Linked DNA regions of Tardiphaga sp. vice304. The protein of the gene in region 2 interacts with the protein of the main gene of each other region in a pairwise test. Links are inferred from orthologs where the notes say so. Each region holds a gene or a part of one and is shown on either strand. Other genes may lie near its edges.

Evidence for each region. The genes of interacting proteins can lie anywhere in the genome.
Region 1: the proteins of FNL56_RS14010 (region 2) and FNL56_RS16180 interact in binary tests that used the Escherichia coli proteins (3 or more experiments, as listed by UniProt). The link is inferred for Tardiphaga sp. vice304 from one-to-one orthologs.

The regions. Positions count from the first base shown.
Region 1 is NZ_CP041402.1:3,417,575-3,421,902, forward strand. What follows is about bases 1,015-4,013. They hold FNL56_RS16180 (two-component system sensor histidine kinase NtrB), read right to left. Parts: upstream 3,107-4,013; coding sequence 1,922-3,106; downstream 1,015-1,921. Other genes in these bases: ntrC (nitrogen regulation protein NR(I)), read right to left, coding at 1,015-1,911; dusB (tRNA dihydrouridine synthase DusB), read right to left, coding at 3,103-4,013. In the rest of the region: FNL56_RS16170 (sensor histidine kinase NtrY-like), read right to left, coding at 1-262; more of ntrC, read right to left, coding at 469-1,014; more of dusB, read right to left, coding at 4,014-4,140.
Region 2 is NZ_CP041402.1:2,952,359-2,956,552, reverse strand. Bases 1,330-4,194 are described here. They hold FNL56_RS14010 (P-II family nitrogen regulator), read left to right. Parts: upstream 1,330-2,525; coding sequence 2,526-2,864; downstream 2,865-4,194. Other genes in these bases: glnA (type I glutamate--ammonia ligase), read left to right, coding at 2,972-4,194; FNL56_RS14015 (NAD(P)H-hydrate dehydratase), read right to left, coding at 1,330-2,125. Outside these bases: FNL56_RS14020 (multicopper oxidase family protein), read left to right, coding at 1-627; more of FNL56_RS14015, read right to left, coding at 629-1,329. UniProt on the Escherichia coli protein: P-II indirectly controls the transcription of the glutamine synthetase gene (glnA). P-II prevents NR-II-catalyzed conversion of NR-I to NR-I-phosphate, the transcriptional activator of GlnA. When P-II is uridylylated to P-II-UMP, these events are reversed.

The DNA.
Region 1 (4,328 bases), 470 kb from region 2 along the record:
GGGCCTGCACGACTTTCCAGACCTCGCGGGCAATGATCAGCAGCAGCAGGAAGACGGTGCCGGCATTGATCAGCAGGAAGGTGACCACCACCTCGTGGGTCGGCGAGATCGGCGCCAGACCGTTCAGCACCACGAAGGTCAGGAACGCCGACAATAGCGCCAGCACGACGGCGGCCGGCACGAACCATCGGCGCAGCGGTGACCGCCGCGGCTCCGTCGCCGACAATGGATCGGCGGGGGCCGGCGTTGCGGCGCCGGTCATCATGTTTGCGGACGTTGCTGCGCTGGTCATTCCGGAATTTTGGTGAGCGTGAACGCCTGGCCGCTATCGATGCACCGACAGCGCACTGATGCAATCGTACAACATTGTTGCTCAATTACGACAATTCCACGGCGCGCGAAAGCCGCGAAAAACGCCCTTGCGGGGTTTCTCATGGCTTTCGGATGGAAGAGTTCGAGCGAAATCGACTACCCCCCCGTGCGATACACCTGAATGTCGAGGTCTCGAATCTTCTTGCGCAGGGTGTTGCGGTTCAGACCAAGCAGATCGGCGGCGCGGATCTGGTTGCCGCGCGTCGCCGCCAATGCGGCGGTGAGCAGCGGCACTTCGATCTCGCGCAGGATGCGGTGATAGAGACCCGGCGGCGGCACGCCGTTCGGGAAGCTGCCGAAATGCGTGGCGAGATAGACCTCGACCGCGCCGCCCAGATTATCGACGCTGGTCTGCTGGCTGCCGCCGGCCACCACCGCCGGCGGCGCCAGTTCACCGTCGATCACGGAGGCCGTGATGACGTCCTGCGGATACAGCGCGGCGAGACGCCGGGCGAGATTCTCCAGCTCGCGGATGTTGCCGGGCCAGCGGTGCTGTTTCATCCGCTCCAGCGCCAGCGCATCGAGCTTCTTCGGCGGCAGGCCATCCTTTTCGGCCAGCGCGAAGAAGTGCCGGATCAGGTCGGGAAGGTCCTCGATACGTTCACGCAAAGGTGGAAGACGCAGCGGCACCACGTTGAGACGAAAGAATAAATCTTCGCGGAACAGGCCCTGCTGGATCAGGATGCGCAGGTCCTTGTTGGACGCCGCTACGATACGCACGTCGGTCTTGATCGGGGTGCGACCGCCAACCGTGGTATACTCGCCCTGCTGCAGCACGCGCAGCAGGCGGGTCTGCGCCTCCATCGGCATGTCGCCTATTTCATCGAGGAACAGCGTACCGCCCTCGGCCTGCTCGAAGCGGCCGGAGGCGCGCTGGTTGGCGCCGGTGAAGGCGCCGCGCTCGTGACCGAACAGTTCGGATTCGATCAGGTCGCGCGGGATCGCCGCCATGTTGACGGCGACGAACGGGCCGTTGCGGCGCTTGCCGTAATCATGCAGGGCGCGCGCCACCAGTTCCTTGCCGGTGCCGGACTCGCCGGAGATCATCACCGTCAGATCGGTCTGCATCAGCCGCGCGAGGACGCGGTAGATTTCCTGCATCGCGGGCGAGCGGCCGACCAGCGGGATCGAGTCGAACTCGCCGTCGTCGGCATGGCTGGCGACGCGCTCCTTCGGCTCGGCCAGCGCGCGGCCGACAATCGCGATCAGCTCCTTGAGGTCGAACGGCTTCGGCAGATATTCGTAGGCGCCGCGCTCCGAGGCGCGGATCGCGGTCATGAAAGTATTCTGCGCGCTCATCACGATGACCGGCAGGTTCGGCCGCATCTTCTTGATCCGCGGCAGCAAATCGAAAGCGTTCTCATCTGGCATCACCACGTCGGTGATCACCAGATCGCCCTCGCCCTGGCTAACCCAGCGCCACAGCGTGGCGGCGTTCCCGGTCAGGCGGACCTCGTAACCGGCGCGCGAGAGAGCCTGATTCAGGACGGTGCGGATGGCGGTATCGTCATCCGCAACCAGAATACTACCTGCAGCCATTACTTAGTCCTCATCGTGCATCATGTGAGGTGTGCGCCGATGTCGCCGGGACATCGCCGTTGCTCGGATCAAGGTTCTTGTCATCAAACTGCTTGGCAGGATTGTACATCGGCAGCAGCACCCGGAACGTCGTCTTTCGCGGTTGCGATTCGCATTCGATGATCCCGCCATGGTCGCCGACGATCTTCGCAACCAATGCAAGACCCAGGCCGCTTCCGGTGGGCTTTGTCGTCACAAAGGGATCGAACAGGTTCGGCAGCAGGTCTTCCGGCACGCCAGGCCCGTTGTCCTTGACGCAGAACTCCAGCGGCAGCGAGACGCGCGACTTCTTGCCGGGCACCGAGAGCCGCACGCCCGGCCGAAACGCGGTGGTAAGTTGAATCTCGCCGTCATGGCCGAGTTCGGCAACCGCCTCGGCGGCGTTCTTGACCAGGTTGAGAAACACCTGAATCAGCTGGTCCTGATTGGCCAGCACCGGCGGCAGCGACGGGTCGTAGTCCTCGATGAAACGGATGTTGCGCGCAAAGCCGGACTGCGCGAGGCGCTTCACGTGGTCGAGTACCGAATGGATGTTGACCGGGCCGCGGGCCACCGGGCGGTCGTCGCCGAACACTTCCATGCGATCGACCAGCGTGACGATGCGGTCGGCCTCGTCGCAGATCAGCCGCGTCAGCATGCGGTCTTCGGACGATGCCGCCTGCTCCAGAAGCTGCGCGGCGCCGCGGATGCCGGACAAGGGGTTCTTGATCTCGTGCGCCAGCATCGCCGCAAGTGCGATCACCGAGCGCGCCGCGCTGCGATGGGTGAGCTGGCGGTCCATCTTGTCGGCAATGGTGCGCTCCTGCAGCATCACCACGATATGGCCGGGGCGCTCCGTCAGCGGCGCGACGTGCAGATCGACCTGGCGGTCGCGGCCGATCCGCGGCGTGCCGAGATCGACCTTGAACTCATTGACCGGCGAGTTGCTGTCACGAACCTGTTCGATCAGCGCCAGAAGCGGACTGCCGAACGGCACCAGCTCCTTCAGCGACTGGCGCCGCAGGAACTGGGCAGAAATCTCGAAGAAGGATTCGGCGGCCATGTTGGCATCGACAATCTTCCCGTCGGGAGCGATCAGCAGTACCGGATTGGGCAAGGCGTTGAGAATAGCCTCGCTGTCGCCCGGTAAGGGACGGCGGCCTGCAACGGCGGTCATGCGGCGGCACTCCATGCAAAATCGGTATAGGCCTCGTCGAGTAGCCGATGCACGGCGGCGGGATTTTCCGAGGTCAGGATGGTCTGCTTCCAACGCTTCAGCACGGCCTCCGGCGCGAGCTGCGTGATCGCGGCGGCGTCCAGCGACCAGCCGAGATGTTTTCGCGCGTGACGCAGGCCGATGTGGACGCCGTAATGGCTGAGAATGTCGTCATAGAGCCGACGGATATAGCCGAGCTGCACCGTGAGCGTCGGCGCAGGCTCCGCCACCCCGGTCTCAAACTGCCGCGCGATCTGGCCGGGCAGCCAGGGCCGCCCATAGGCGCCCCGCCCCACCATCACGGCATCGGCGCCGGACATTTCTAGCGCGGTGACCGCGCTGTCGTGGGAGGTGATGTCACCGTTGACGATAAGCGGAAGCGCGATCGCTTCGCGCACCGCGCGGACGGCGCCCCAGTCGGCCTCGCCCTTGTAGAACTGGCAGCGGGTGCGGCCATGCACGGTAATCAGTTGCACGCCGGCCAGCTCGGCGCGACGCGCCAGCTCCGGCGCGTTGATCGTGTGGTCGTCCCAGCCGAGCCGCATTTTCAGCGTGACCGGCACCTTGACGGCCGCGATCGTCGCCTCGATCAGCTTCAGCGCGTGGTCGAGGTCGCGCATCAGCGCCGAGCCGGACTGACCGGTGCCACCGGTCACCTTGCGGGCCGGACAGCCCATGTTGATATCGACGATGTCGGCGCCGGAAGCCTCGGCGATCCGCGCGCCTTCGGCCATCCATCGCGCCTCGCAGCCGGCCAACTGCACGACATGCGGCCCGAGCCCGGTGGCCTCGCAGCGCAGGACCGAGGACGGCTTGCCATTCACCAGATCGGCGCTAGCGGTCATTTCTGATACGACCAGCCCGGCGCCGAGCTCGGCCACGAGCCGGCGAACCGGCACATCGGTGATCCCCGTCATCGGTGCCAGCAAAACGCGGTTGCCGATCTCGATGTCGCCTATGCGCAATGGCTGATGGGCATGCGGGGCGGTGGTCAATGACCTGCTCGTCGTTCTCTGCGTCCGCTACATTGCGAACAAGGGGCATAATGCGCACGTTTGTTGTGCAGTCAACTACCTTGCCTACAGTTTAGACAGGTCTGTTGCTTTTGCAAGTGCAGCGCAGCAATGCGTAATTAATGGCCCACGAGAATGTAATCTTACTGCAGGCGCGGCGGCCCGTGCTA
Region 2 (4,194 bases):
GTGATGGCCATTGACGGGCAGCCCGCCGAGCCCTTCCTCGCCCGCAACAGCCAGCTGGTGCTGGCGCCGGGCACGCGGATCGACGCCTTCATCGATATCACCAAACCCGCCGGAACGACTTCCGGCCTGATGCTCCATGACGGCAAGCAAGCCCGCACGATCGGCAAGCTCGTCGTCTCCGGCGAGGCCCCGGCCCGCGACCGCGCCCTGCCGCCACCCGCGCCGCTGCCGTCCAACGGGCTGCCGGCGCGGCTGGATCTCAAATCGGCCCAGCGCATCGATCTGACGATCGGGGGCGCCGCCGCGGCCAAACCGGAATGGGTGAAGCCTGCCGGCATCACCGCGTCGGCGCCGGCCTTTCGCGTCAAGCCCGGCCGCGTCGTCGTGCTCGCCCTCACCAACCGGGACAACACCGCGGCGGTGTTTCATCTGCACGGCCACCCCTTCCGCCTGCTCGACCGGCTCGACGATGGCTGGAAGCCGTACTGGCTGGACACGCTGGCCATGCAACCCAACCAGACCCACCGCATCGCCTTCGCCGCCGAGTATCCCGGCCGCTGGGGCATGGAAGCCTTTGCCACCGACTGGGCCGCGCCCAGGCTGATGCGCTCGTTCGAGGTCGCCTAGCTCAATACTGGAACTCGAACCGGTCATAGAGCCGTCGGAACACTGCGGGGAGCGTCTCCGGCAGGTCCTCTGCGATCAGACCCGGCCCGGCCTCTGAGCCGGCCTCGCCGTGCATCCAGACGCCGATGCAGGCAGCTTCGAAGGCGGCAACGCCCTGCGCCAGGAAGCCGGCAATGATCCCCGCCAGCACGTCGCCGGAGCCCGCGGTCCCCAGCCAGGGCGGCGCGTTGGCTGAAATCACCGCGCGGCCGTCCGGCGATGCGATTACGGTGTCCGGCCCCTTCAGCAGCACGACGGCGCCGGCGCGCTCGGCTGCCGCACGCACCCGCTCGAGCTTCGAGCGCAGTGGATGTTTGTTGCTCATGTCACTGAACAACCTGGGGAATTCGCCTTCATGCGGGGTCAGAACAATATGCACTTCCGGCGACGCCTTGATCGCCGCGAACAGTTTTTCCGGCGCGTCGGCAAAGCTGGTCAGGGCGTCGGCATCGAGCACGGCGTGACGTTTCGCCGACAGCAACGCCAGCACGAAGTCGCGGGTGCGGTCGCCGACGCCGGCGCCCGGCCCGATCACGCAGGCATTGACCTTGCGGCCGATCAGCTCAGCAAACTCCTCGGCCGTGTCGACCGGCCGCACCATAATTGCCGTCAGCGCGCCGGCATTGACCGCCAGCGCCTCGCGCGGCGAGGCCACCGTCACCAGCCCGGCCCCGGCGCGCAGCGCGCCGCGGGCCGACAGCCGTGCCGCGCCGGTCGAGGCAATCCCGCCCGAGAGGATCACGGCATGGCCGTGGGAGAATTTGTGACTGTCGATCCGCGGCGCCGGAAATGCGGTGGCCCAGGCGTCCGGCGTATTGTCGGAAGTCAGCGGCCGGATCGTCTCCAGCACATCGGCATCGATGCCGATATCGACCACCCGCAACTGCCCGGCATGGACCCGTCCCGGCAGCAGCATGTGGCCGGGCTTCGGGCGAAAGAACGTCACCGTCTCCAACGCGCGGACCGCGGCGCCCACCACGGCGCCGGTGGTGCCGTTGATTCCGCTCGGCAGGTCCACCGCCAACACCGGCACGCCTGCGGTATTGATCGCCTCGATCATCGCCAGCGGTTCGCCCTTGACGGGCCGATCCAGCCCGGCGCCGAACAGCGCGTCGATGATCAAGGCCGGCGATCCGATCGCAGCGGGATCCCAGGACAGGATCTGCCCCTTCCACGCGGCTGCCGCCAATGCGGCGTCTCCCTTGAGCGTGGCGGGGTCGCAGAGCAGCATGACTTCGACCTCGCGCCCGCGCGCGGCCAGTTCAGTCGCCGCGACAAAGCCGTCGCCGCCATTGTTGCCGCGCCCGGCGATCACCAGGATCGATCCCTCGTCTGCCAGATCCATCGCCGCATCGGCCACAGCCTGGCCGGCACGGCGCATCAGTTCGAAGCCGGCGATGCCGGCTGCGATCGTCAGCCGGTCCGCCTCGCTCATTTCGGCCGTCGTAAGAACTTCCATGTCGTTTCCTCTACGCCTCATCGGGAGGCAATGGCCGGGTCGCTCTGGCGATCCAGCTAACGTATATTTGCACTCTGATTGTGCAGTCTGCACAAATAGCATGCTAAAAAACCGCCGCGCCGACTGGTCGGTCACGGGGGTAGCCTTGTAATGACCTGATAATGCTCGAAAGTTAGACTGCCTCGTCAGTTGGCATGGACCCTGCTTTTACGAGCCTGCTTCTGACCGTCACCTGTAGGCGATGGAGGGGTGGCTGACCGCCTGTGATTCCCCGCTTCGATGGGAGCGACATGGGGACAGCCTAATAATGCCCACAACAGGGTATCGATCAGTCTGCGCGATAGGCGCAATGTAACGCAACGTGCGGCCTGACTTAGTGGAAGTGCCGGGGAGACGCTCAGTGAAGAAAATCGAAGCCATCATCAAGCCATTCAAGCTCGACGAGGTAAAGGAAGCACTTCAGGAAGTCGGATTGCAGGGAATCACGGTTACCGAAGCCAAGGGATTCGGCCGCCAGAAGGGCCATGCCGAGCTCTACCGCGGCGCCGAATACATCGTCGACTTCCTGCCCAAGGTGAAGATCGAGATCGTGATCTCCGACGATCTGGTCGAGAAGGCCATCGATGCCATCCGCCGCGCGGCCCAGACCGGACGCATCGGCGACGGCAAGATCTTCGTGTCCAACATCGAGGAAGCCGTCCGGATCAGAACCGGCGAATCCGGCCTCGACGCCATCTGAGCCTGCGTTCGCAACTTCTGAGGCTATCGAAAGCACTCCGGAACGGCTAGAGATAGCCGGCCGCCGCCGCGCGGCCGCGTTCCGACGACCAGCCAAAGAGGGTATTCATGACGACCGCCAAAGAAGTCCTGCAGTCCATCAAGGACAATGACGTCAAATACGTCGACCTGCGCTTCACCGACCCCCGCGGCAAGTGGCAGCACGTCACCTTCGACGTCTCGATGATCGACGAAGACATCTTCGCCGAAGGCACGATGTTCGACGGTTCCTCGATCGCCGGCTGGAAGGCGATCAATGAATCCGACATGATGCTGATGCTCGACCCGGCGACCGCCGTGATCGATCCGTTCTTCGCAGAGACCACGATGGTCATCACCTGCGACATTCTCGAGCCCTCCACCGGCGAACCCTACAACCGCGATCCGCGCGGCATCGCCCGCAAGGCCGAAGCGATGGTCCAGTCGATGGGCATCGGCGACACCGTGATGGTCGGCCCGGAAGCCGAATTCTTCGTGTTCGACGACGTCCGCTTCTCGTCCAGCCCCTACAACACCGGCTTCAAGCTGGATTCGTCGGAGCTGCCGACCAACTCCGACACCGAATATGACGGCGGCAACCTCGGCCACCGCATCCGCACCAAGGGCGGCTACTTCCCGGTTCCGCCGCAGGATTCGGTGCAGGACATGCGCTCGGAAATGCTCGGCGCGATGGCCCGCATGGGCGTCAAGGTCGAGAAGCACCACCACGAGGTTGCTTCCGCCCAGCACGAACTCGGCATGAAGTTCGACACGCTGACCCACATGGCCGACCAGATGCAGATCTATAAGTATTGCATCCACCAGGTCGCGCACATCTACGGCAAGACGGCCACCTTCATGCCGAAGCCGGTCTATGGCGACAACGGCTCGGGCATGCATGTGCACCAGTCGATCTGGAAGGACGGCAAGCCGGTATTCGCCGGCAACAAGTATGCCGACCTGTCGGAGACCTGCCTGTTCTACATCGGCGGCATCATCAAGCACGCCAAGGCGATCAACGCCTTCACCAACCCGTCGACCAACTCCTACAAGCGCCTGGTCCCCGGCTATGAAGCCCCCGTGCTGCTCGCCTATTCCGCGCGCAACCGTTCGGCCTCCTGCCGCATCCCCTACACCACGTCGCCGAAGGCCAAGCGCGTCGAGGTCCGCTTCCCCGACCCGATGGCCAATCCGTACCTCGCTTTCGCGGCGATGCTGATGGCCGGCCTCGACGGCATCAAGAACAAGATCGATCCGGGTCCGGCGATGGACAAGGACCTCTACGACCTGCCGAAGGAAGAGCTGAAGTCGAT